Regions from separate parts of the Kitasatospora sp. NPDC096140 genome, predicted to be linked through region 2. Evidence: predicted binding sites of a transcription regulator. Region 2 holds the regulator's gene; each other region holds the start of a gene.
What was found. Region 2 encodes HrcA, which represses chaperone genes, less so after heat shock. Its sites were predicted from a motif close to TTNGCACTCNGNNNNNCNGAGTGCNAA; they were not measured.
Positions count from the first base shown of each region.

Region 1 (3,270 bases), on a different contig from region 2:
CGCCGTATAACCACCGCTAGACCACCCCCAGCATCTGCCTGACGCAGAGTTGGCGCGACCGCTCGGCGGCCGCGGTCCGGCCCCCGGCAACCACACCGGGCCGACCCGGTATCTACCCCGGTCGACGCGCGAGAGGACGACTCTCGGCGCCGTCGGGGCCACACCATGCCCTGCCGCGCTACCAGGCAGCAGGAAGGACCGACCGTGACGGCCCGCCGAACGGTCGATACCTCCGCGGACAGCACCGCGGACACCAGCGCAGCCCAGGCCCCCGCCCGCGTCGGGTACGGCGAGCTGCTGCGCACCCCCGGAGCCTGGACCTTCCTGGCCCCGGCCCTCGTCGCGCGACTGCCGTACGCGATGCTCAGCATGGGCATCCTGCTGCTCGTCTCCAAGACCCACGGCTCGTACGGCACCGCCGGTACGGTCACCGCCGTCGCCGCCGTCGCCCAGGCCCTGGTCGGGCCGCAGACCGGGCGGCTGGCCGACCGGTACGGCCAGGCCTCGGTGCTCGTCCCGACCGTCCTGGTGCACGGCGCCTCGGTCGGCGTACTGATCGCGCTGGCGCTCGGCCACGCGCCGGCCTGGAGCCTGTTCCTGGCCGCCGTCCCGGCCGGTGCGAGCGTCCCGCAGATCGGTGCGATGGTCCGGGCCCGCTGGGTCGCCCGGTTCACCGCCGACGGCCCGTCCGACGCCTCGGCGGCCCGGGTCAGCACCGCGTTCGCCTTCGAGTCGGTGACCGACGAGTTCACCTTCGTGATCGGCCCGATCCTGGCCTCCGGCATCGCCGCCATGGCGAGCCCGGCGACCGCCCTGGTCGCCGAGGCCGCGCTGACCGTCGTCGGCGGCCTGGCCTTCGCCGCCCAGCGGCGCACCGCCCCGGCCCGGATCGTGCCGCAGCCCGGCGCCGAGCGCGTCTCGGCGATCGCCTCCCCCGGCGTGCGGCTGCTCGCCGGCTCCATCCTCGGGGTCGGCGCGGTGTTCGGCGGCATGCAGGTCTCGGTGAACGCCTTCGCCGACTCGGTCGGGCAGCACGACGCGGGCGGCACCGTGTACGGGATCTTCGCGGGCGGCTCGATGCTGGCCGGCGTGCTCTACGGCGTGATCGCCTGGCGGCGGCCCGTCCACAAGCGGATGCTGATCAGCTACGCGCTGCTGGTGCTGGGCTGCTCCACGCTGTGGGCGATGCCGAACCTGGTCGCGCTCACCGTCGCCGGGCTGGTCTGCGGCCTGGCCATCGCGCCGACCCTGATCAGCGGCTACACCCTGGTCGAGACGCTGGTCGCGGACGGCGCCAAGACGGAGGCCTTCACCTGGCTGACCGGCGCCATCGGGCTGGGGCTCGCGGTCGGCTCGATGGTGGCGGGCCGGCTGATCGACGGGCACGGGCCGTCCACCGGGTTCCTGGTGCCGCTGGTCGGCGCCGGCCTGGGGCTGCTCGCGCTGTTCTCGCTGCGGCACCTGCTGGTGGCGCCGCGGACTTCGAACCGGATCGTCGCCGGCTCCGCGGCGGGCTCCGTGGAGTCCGCCGGTGCTGCGCAGCTGGTGGGCGCGGCCAAGGGCTGAGCGGGGCGGTGGTTCGCGGCCGATCCCGGGCCGGGGCGGGGCCGATCTCACACCGGAGTCGCTGGACTGATCCCGCGGAATGCCGCATCATTGACCATCGTTAGCACTCATCAGGCGAGAGTGCCAGGAGGAAGACAAGTGCCCACGTACCAGTACCAGTGCACCGAGTGCGGCAACGGCCTGGAGGCGGTGCAGAAGTTCACCGACGAGGCACTGACCACGTGCCCCGACTGCCAGGGACGGCTTCGCAAGGTCTTCTCGGCCGTGGGTGTCGTGTTCAAGGGGTCCGGCTTCTACCGGACCGACAGCCGCTCCTCCTCCAGCAGCTCGGTCGGTTCCGGGTCGTCCTCGACCTCGTCGACGACGACCTCCTCGGCCCCCGCGTCGGGCACGGGCTCCTCGGCCCCCTCCAGCCCGGCTCCGGCCGCGAGCTGACCCGGGCGCCCGGAGGGAATCCCGGCGCACAGCAGTCCTCGGAAAGGCCCGTCGACCCCGCTTCCACGCGGGGGCGGCGGGCCTTTCCGCATATGTTCGGCCCGCTTTCGTCAACTCCGGAGGACCCGGCCGACCGGTGTGGGTGCACGAAGTCGTCCACAGGGGCGGGTTTGTCCACAGGCTGGGGAAACGGCTTTCCGGGCCCGGCCCGAGCGCGCATCGTGTGGGTGGTCAGCCGGCCCACCGGGGGTCGGCTGCCGGACCCTCCGGAGGTGCGTCGATGACGACCGTGGGCTTCTCCGTCCCGCTGCCCGCCCCCGCCGTTCCACCCCGGCAGGAGGTGCCCAGCTTCCCGCCGATCCGGCGCGGGTGCGGCGGGTGGCACCGTCTGCGCAGCGCGGTCCGGCGACGGGCCGGAGTGCCCGCGCTGGTGCTGCTCGCGGTGGCCGCCGCGCTCGCGCTCGGGCCCGCGCGGGCCGGCCTGCCGCCGTCCGGCGGGGGCGCGCTGGGCCGGACGGGTTGTCAATCCGGGACTGCGGAAGATCACCCGTAACCCGGCAACGACTTCGTCGTTCGAGGCGGCATGAAGGGCTTCAAGGAATTCCTGCTGCGCGGAAATGTCGTCGAACTCGCCGTCGCCGTGGTCATCGGCGCGGCTTTCACCAACATCATCAACGCCTTCGTGAAGGGCGTGATCAACCCGATCATCGGCGTCTTCGGAACGAAGGACCTGGGCTCCTACAGTTCCTGCCTCAAGGGGCCCTGTGTGGTGAGCCCGACCGGTGAGGTCACCTCCGGGGTCCAGATCCTGTGGGGATCGGTGCTCAGCGCCGCCCTGCAGTTCCTGATCACCGCGGCCGTCGTCTACTTCGTCCTGATCGTGCCCATGAACCGGATGGCGGCCCGCCGCAAGACCCCCGGGGAGGTCGCGGCGGAGGCCGAAGCCAAGGAGGTCCAACTACTGACCGAGATCCGCGACGCGCTGGTCGCGCCCCTGCGCTGACGCGCAGACCTTCCCCGTCCGCCCCTCAGCCCCCGTGGTGCGGCGGGCGCTGGCTCAGGTACCAGTCCAGCCCCCGCCCACCGCTCTCCCCCGCCCCGGAGCGCTCGCCCCAGCCGGTGTCGGTGTCGTCCCGGGACTGCTGGTCCAGCGGGTCCCGGAAGACCAGCCGGGCCTTGGCCGCGGGCTTCTGCTGCGGCTCGCCGTCCCGGGTCGGGTCCTGGTTCCCGCTCTGGTCCTGGCCCTGGCCCTGGTTCCGGCTCTGGTCC
Region 1 is NZ_JBEOUW010000056.1:2,729-5,998, reverse strand. It holds gene ABT048_RS36740 (MFS transporter) at 205-1,566, shown strand; gene ABT048_RS36735 (FmdB family zinc ribbon protein) at 1,705-2,001, shown strand; gene ABT048_RS36730 (hypothetical protein) at 2,282-2,554, shown strand; gene mscL (large conductance mechanosensitive channel protein MscL) at 2,585-3,004, shown strand; gene ABT048_RS36720 (hypothetical protein) at 3,030-3,270, opposite strand, start outside.
Region 1: the regulator HrcA is predicted to act here: its motif matches at 1,667-1,693, upstream of ABT048_RS36735 (FmdB family zinc ribbon protein).

Region 2 (3,270 bases):
TCACCGCCTCGCCGGCCGTCAGCCGCTTCACGGCGGCCGCGTGCCGGCCCTCCGGGCCGTCCAGGCGCACCAGGGTGCCGGGCGCGGCGGTGGCGATCCGCTCGGTCTCGACGACGAAGACGGGCGCGGTCATGCGGGGAACCTCCGGGAGGGGGTGGATCGGGCACGCGAAAGGGGTGCCGGGTGGTCCCCGGCACCCCTCCGCGGACGGCTACCGGCCGTTGAAGGCGTCCTTCAGGCGGGAGAACAGGCCCTGCTGGCCCGGCGCGAACTGGCCGGACGGCCGCTCCTCGCCGCGCAGCACCGCGAGGCGGCGCAGCAGCTCCTCCTGCTCGGCGTCGAGCTTGGTGGGCGTCTTCACCTCGACGTGCACTATCAGGTCGCCCCGGCCGCCCCCACGCAGGTGGGTGATGCCGCGGCCGTGCAGCGGGATCGACTGGCCGGACTGGGTGCCGGGCCGGATGTCGACCTCCTCCAGGCCGTCCAGGGTCTGCAGCGGCACCTGGGTGCCGAGTGAGGCCGCCGTCATCGGGATGGTGACGGTGCAGTGCAGGTCGTCCCCGCGCCGCTGGAAGATGGCGTGGGTGGTCTCGGCGATCTCGACGTAGAGGTCGCCGGCCGGGCCGCCGCCGGGGCCGACCTCGCCCTCGCCGGCCAGCTGGATCCGGGTGCCGTTGTCGACACCGGCCGGGATCTTGACGGTCAGCGTGCGGCGGGCGCGGACCCGGCCGTCGCCGGCGCACTCCGGGCACGGGGTCGGCACGACGGTGCCGAAGCCCTGGCACTGCGGGCAGGGGCGGGAGGTCATGACCTGGCCCAGGAAGGACCGGGTGACCTGGGAGACCTCGCCCTTGCCGCGACACATGTCACAGGTCTGCGCGGTGGTGCCGGGGGCCGCGCCCTCGCCGCTGCAGGTGGTGCAGGTGACGGCGGTGTCGACCTGGAGTTCCTTGGTGGTGCCGAAGGCGGCCTCCTCCAGGGTGATCTCCAGCCGGATCATGGCGTCCTGGCCGCGGCGGGTGCGCGAGCGCGGGCCGCGCTGGCCGGCTGCGGCGCCGAAGAAGGCGTCCATGATGTCGGAGAAGCCGAAGCCCGCCGCGCCGGCGCCGAAGCCGCCCGCGCCGCCACCGCCGCCCGGGGACAGCGGGTCGCCGCCGAGGTCGTAGACCTGACGCTTCTGCGGGTCGGAGAGCACCTCGTAGGCGGCGTTGATCTCCTTGAACCGCTCCTGCGTCTTCGGGTCCGGGTTGACGTCCGGGTGCAGTTCGCGTGCCAGGCGCCGGAACGCCTTCTTGATCTCGTCCTGCCCCGCATCCCGTCGGACGCCGAGTACCGCGTAGTAGTCCGTGGCCACCAAATGCTCCGCTTGTTCCGCCTGTAGTAGTGCTGCGACTGGACGCCGTTGGTCGTCCAACGGCGACGTTTGCTACGACTCGGCCAGGATCTGACCCACGTACCGCGCTACCGCCCGCACCGCCCCCATTGTGCCTGGGTAGTCCATCCGGGTCGGACCGATCACACCCAGTTTGGCCACGCTCTCGTCGCCCGAACCGTAACCGACGGACACGACCGAGGTGGAATTCAGCCCTTCGTAGGCGTTCTCCCGCCCGATCCGGACCGTCATCGCGGCGTCATTGGTCTCACCCAGGAGGCGGAGCAGGATGACCTGCTCCTCCAGGGCCTCCAGCACCGGCTGGATGGTGAGGGGGAAGTCGTGGCCGAAGCGGGTCAGGTTGGCCGTGCCGGCCAGCATGATCCGCTCCTCGTTCTGTTCCGCGAGCGTCTCGAACAGGGTCGCCAGGACCGTGCTGACGGTCGGCCGGTCGGCCGGCTCGAACATCGCCGGGAGTTCCTCCAGCACGCCCGGGACCTCCGGGAGGCGGCGGCCGGCGGCTCCGGTGTTGAGCGCCGTCCGCAGGTCCGCCAGGACGGTCTCGCCGACCGTGCCCGGGCAGTCGACCATCCGCTGCTCGACCCGGCCGGTGTTGGTGATCAGCACCAGCATCACCTTGGCCGGGGCCAGCGCCACCAGCTCGATGTGCCGGACGGTCGAGCGCGTCAGCGACGGGTACTGCACCACCGCGACCTGCCGGGTCAGCTGGGCGAGCAGCCGCACGGTGCGCGCGACCACGTCGTCCAGGTCGACCGCGCCGTCCAGGAAGTGCCGGATCGCCCGGCGCTCGGGGGCGCTCATCGGCTTGATCTCGGCGAGCTTGTCGACGAAGAGGCGGTACCCCTTGTCGGTCGGGATGCGGCCGGCGCTGGTGTGCGGCTGGTGGATGTAGCCCTCCTCCTCCAGCGCCGCCATGTCGTTGCGGACGGTCGCCGGCGAGACCCCGAGGTTGTGCCGCTCCACCAGGGCCTTGGAGCCGACCGGCTCCTCGGTGCCCACGTAGTCCTGCACGATCGCGCGGAGCACGGCGAGCTTGCGTTCGTCCAGCTGGCGGACCTCACCGGCCATGGGGCACGCACCTCCGTCTTCGCACGTTGTCCGTCTGTGTCCCTGTGTGTCCCTGTGTGCTGCAGCGGGCCGCTCCGGGAGGCCCCGGTTTTGGCACTCTGAACACACGAGTGCCAAAACCGTACCTGCCAGTGTAAGGCCCGGGTCCTACGGCAGGAACGGCTTGACCGGCGTGATCCTGCCCGCAGTTCCGGGTACGGCCCGCGGGGCCCCGCCCGTTCACGGGTCACCGGCGCGCGGGTGGTGCCCCGGGGCCGTCCGGGTGGGAGCATCGGAAGCGACGGCGAATGGAGGAGCAAGCGATGTCGAGCTCGGGCCAGCACACCCGTTTCGCGCCCGACCGCGGCCTGACCGGCCGCATGGTCGCGACGATGTTCGTGATCGGGCTGCTGTACGTCGGTTTCACCGGCCTGCTGATCGCGCTGCTGCGCGGCGCCTGGCCGCTGATCGTCCTGATCTCCGGCGGGCTGTTCGTGGCCCAGTTCTGGTTCAGCGACAAGATCACCGAACGGGCCATGGGCGCCCACCAGGTGACCCCGGAGGAGTTCCCCCAACTGCACGGCACGATCGACCGGCTCTGCGCCCTGGCCGACATGCCCAAACCGCGCGTGGCGGTCGCCGACAACGACATGCCCAACGCCTTCGCCACCGGCCGCAACCCGCAGAACGCGGTGGTCTGCGTGACCACCGGCCTGCTGCGCCGGCTGGAGCCGGAGGAGCTGGAGGGCGTCCTCGCGCACGAGCTGTCGCACGTCGCCCACCGGGACGTCGCGGTGATGACGATCGCCGGCTTCCTCGGCGTGCTCGCC
Region 2 is NZ_JBEOUW010000027.1:19,823-23,092, reverse strand. It holds gene ABT048_RS25965 (16S rRNA (uracil(1498)-N(3))-methyltransferase) at 1-133, opposite strand, end outside; gene dnaJ (molecular chaperone DnaJ) at 212-1,354, opposite strand; gene hrcA (heat-inducible transcriptional repressor HrcA) at 1,427-2,461, opposite strand; gene htpX (zinc metalloprotease HtpX) at 2,764-3,270, shown strand, end outside.

Region 3 (3,270 bases), on a different contig from region 2:
TGCAGGGCGGTCTCGATGTCGTCAGCTGCCATCCGTCCATTCTCCGTCGGCGCGCCGGAACGCGGAAACGCCGCGTGGGCGGCTCCCCGAAGGGAACCGCCCACGCGGACGAGGAACGAACCGATCCGATCGAAGCGATCAGGATCAGAAGTCCATGTCACCGCCCGGCATGCCGCCGCCGGCGGCCGCGGAGGCCTTCTCCGGCTTGTCGGCGATGACGGCCTCGGTGGTGAGGAACAGCGCCGCGATGGAGGCGGCGTTCTGCAGCGCGGAGCGGGTGACCTTGGCCGGGTCGATGATGCCCGCGGCGACCAGGTCGACGTACTCGTTGGTGGCGGCGTTCAGGCCGTGACCGGCGGGGAGGTTGCGCACCTTCTCCACCACGACGCCACCCTCCAGGCCGGCGTTGGTCGCGATCTGCTTGATCGGGGCCTCCAGCGCGACCTTGACGATGTTGGCACCGGTGGCCTCGTCGCCGTCCAGCTCCAGCTTGTCGAAGGCGACACCGGCCTGCAGCAGGGCGACGCCACCACCGGCGACGATGCCCTCCTCGACGGCGGCCTTGGCGTTGCGGACGGCGTCCTCGATGCGGTGCTTGCGCTCCTTGAGCTCCACCTCGGTGGCCGCGCCGGCCTTGATGACGGCCACGCCGCCGGCCAGCTTGGCGAGGCGCTCCTGGAGCTTCTCGCGGTCGTAGTCCGAGTCGCTGTTCTCGATCTCGGCGCGGATCTGGTTCACGCGGCCCGCGACCTGCTCGCTGTCGCCGCCACCGTCGACGATGGTGGTCTCGTCCTTGGTGATGACCACCTTGCGGGCGGTGCCCAGCAGGTCGATGCCGGCGTTCTCCAGCTTGAGGCCGACCTCCTCGGAGATCACGGTGCCACCGGTGAGGATGGCGATGTCGCCGAGCATGGCCTTGCGGCGGTCGCCGAAGCCCGGGGCCTTGACGGCGACGGACTTGAAGGTGCCGCGGATCTTGTTCACGACCAGGGTCGACAGGGCCTCGCCCTCGACGTCCTCGGCGATGATGACGAGCGGCTTGCCGCTCTGCATGACCTTCTCCAGCAGCGGGAGCAGGTCCTTGACCGAGCCGATCTTGGAGTTGGCGATGAGGATGTACGGGTCCTCGAACGTCGCCTCCATGCGCTCCAGGTCGGTGGCGAAGTAGGCGGAGATGTAGCCCTTGTCGAAGCGCATGCCCTCGGTGAGCTCAAGCTCCAGGCCGAAGGTGTTGCTCTCCTCGACGGTGATGACGCCTTCCTTGCCGACCTTGTCCATGGCCTCGGCGATCAGCTCGCCGATCTGGGTGTCGGCGGCGGAGATGGAGGCGGTGGAGGCGATCTGCTCCTTGGTCTCCACGTCCTTGGCCTGGGCCAGCAGCTGGTCGGAGACGGCCGCGACGGCCTTCTCGATGCCGCGCTTCAGGGCCATCGGGTTGGCGCCGGCGGCGACGTTGCGCAGACCCTCGCGAACCAGGGCCTGGGCGAGCACGGTGGCGGTGGTGGTGCCGTCACCCGCGACGTCGTCCGTCTTCTTGGCGACCTCCTTGACGAGCTCCGCACCGATCTTCTCGTACGGGTCTTCGAGCTCGATCTCCTTGGCGATGGAGACACCGTCGTTGGTGATCGTGGGGGCGCCCCACTTCTTCTCCAGCACGACGTTGCGGCCCTTGGGGCCGAGCGTGACCTTCACTGCGTCGGCGAGCTGGTTCATGCCACGCTCAAGGCCGCGGCGAGCTTCCTCATCAAAGGCGATGATCTTGGCCATCAGAAGTGGTCCTCCGGGACACGGTCGACTGCTCGGACCAAGGGGTGCCCGCGACGGACGGCCCTGGTGTGCGGGGGTCTTTTCCCCTACCGCTCCCGGGGGCCTCACCGACCCGGTCCGCTGTCACTCTCACGCTGTGAGTGCTAACGCCAATGATTAGCACTCCGGGTGGTCGAGTGCAAGCCCAATCGCCAACCCGCGAGCCGCCGCTGGGACCACCCCGGGGGGCCGCCCGGGAACGGCGACGGGCCCGTACGACGCGTGTCGTACGGGCCCGTCGAGAAGCGAGCGGTCACCAGCCGTGGGCCGCGCCGAGCTCCTGGAGTCGGAAGGGGTCAGACCGCCGCGCGAACCATGTCCGCCTGCGGGCCCTTCTGTCCCTGGGAAATCTCGAACTCGACCCGCTGGCCCTCCTCAAGGGTGCGGTAGCCGTCCATCTGGATCGCGCTGTAGTGGACGAAGACGTCCGCACCACCGTCGACCGCGATAAAGCCGTAGCCCTTCTCCGCGTTGAACCACTTGACGGTGCCCTGAGCCATTCCGAACTCCCCTAGTGCTGTGCTGGCCCTTCACGCGCCCGCAGGTCGCGGGCCCGGGTTGGTTGACGGCCCACCCGGGGAACCCCCCCTGGGCGCAGCCGTGCACGCCGCAACCGTCCGCACGGAACGCCCAACGGGCTCCGGTGAGCGGGTGATTGCGTCGACCGCCGCTGAATGTATCCGGACCGAAGCCCTCTGCAACAGGGTCAACCGCCGGTAATTCCGCCCCGCCGGCAAGGGACACGACGGGCCGAATCGGAAAAATCTCGGCATTCCACGCGGGACATAGCGGACGAATTACCCAAATCCCCGCGGTAATTCTGACATCGGCCTGACATGTTTCACGGCCCGGTCCCATCGGCCGGGCCCTGCCCGGCGGAACGCCGCGAACGGCCGAGAGGGAACCCCTGTTCCCAACCGAGCGACACTCTACTCCGACTCGACCCGGAAATATTCCCGCCGGAATGCAACCGGCCGCCCGTACATACGGAGAGCGGAATTCCGTACGTACGGGCGGCCGAATGGCGCGCGGGACGGCTCAGCAGCCGCCGGCCACCGCCGGAATGATCGAGACGCCGGCGCCGTCCTCGATCTCGGTCGCCAGGCCCTCGGCGAAGCGCACGTCGTCGTCGTTCACGTAGACGTTGACGAAACGGCGCAGCTTGCCGGTGTCGTCCAGGATGCGGGCGGAGATGCCCGCGTGGTTCTTCTCCAGGTCGGCGATGACCTCGCCCAGGGTGGCGCCCTCGGCGGTCACCTCGGCGGCGCCGCCGGTGTAGGTGCGCAGGATGGTGGGGATGCGGACGTTGGCGCTCATGACTCTCCTTGCGGGGGTGCGGCCCTGCGGGGCAGCGGTCGGGGCGGGCACGGGGCCGGCGGCGTGGTTCAGGCGGACGCGAGGCCGGCGGCGCGGAACGCGTCCAGCGTCGGGCGGATGACGGCGCTCATCCCGGCGTCGGACACG
Region 3 is NZ_JBEOUW010000041.1:71,636-74,905, forward strand. It holds gene ABT048_RS32580 (DUF8819 family protein) at 1-32, opposite strand, end outside; gene groL (chaperonin GroEL) at 145-1,767, opposite strand; gene ABT048_RS32590 (cold-shock protein) at 2,103-2,306, opposite strand; gene ABT048_RS32595 (ubiquitin-like small modifier protein 1) at 2,845-3,123, opposite strand; gene thrC (threonine synthase) at 3,192-3,270, opposite strand, start outside.
Region 3: the regulator HrcA is predicted to act here: its motif matches at 1,924-1,950, upstream of groL (chaperonin GroEL).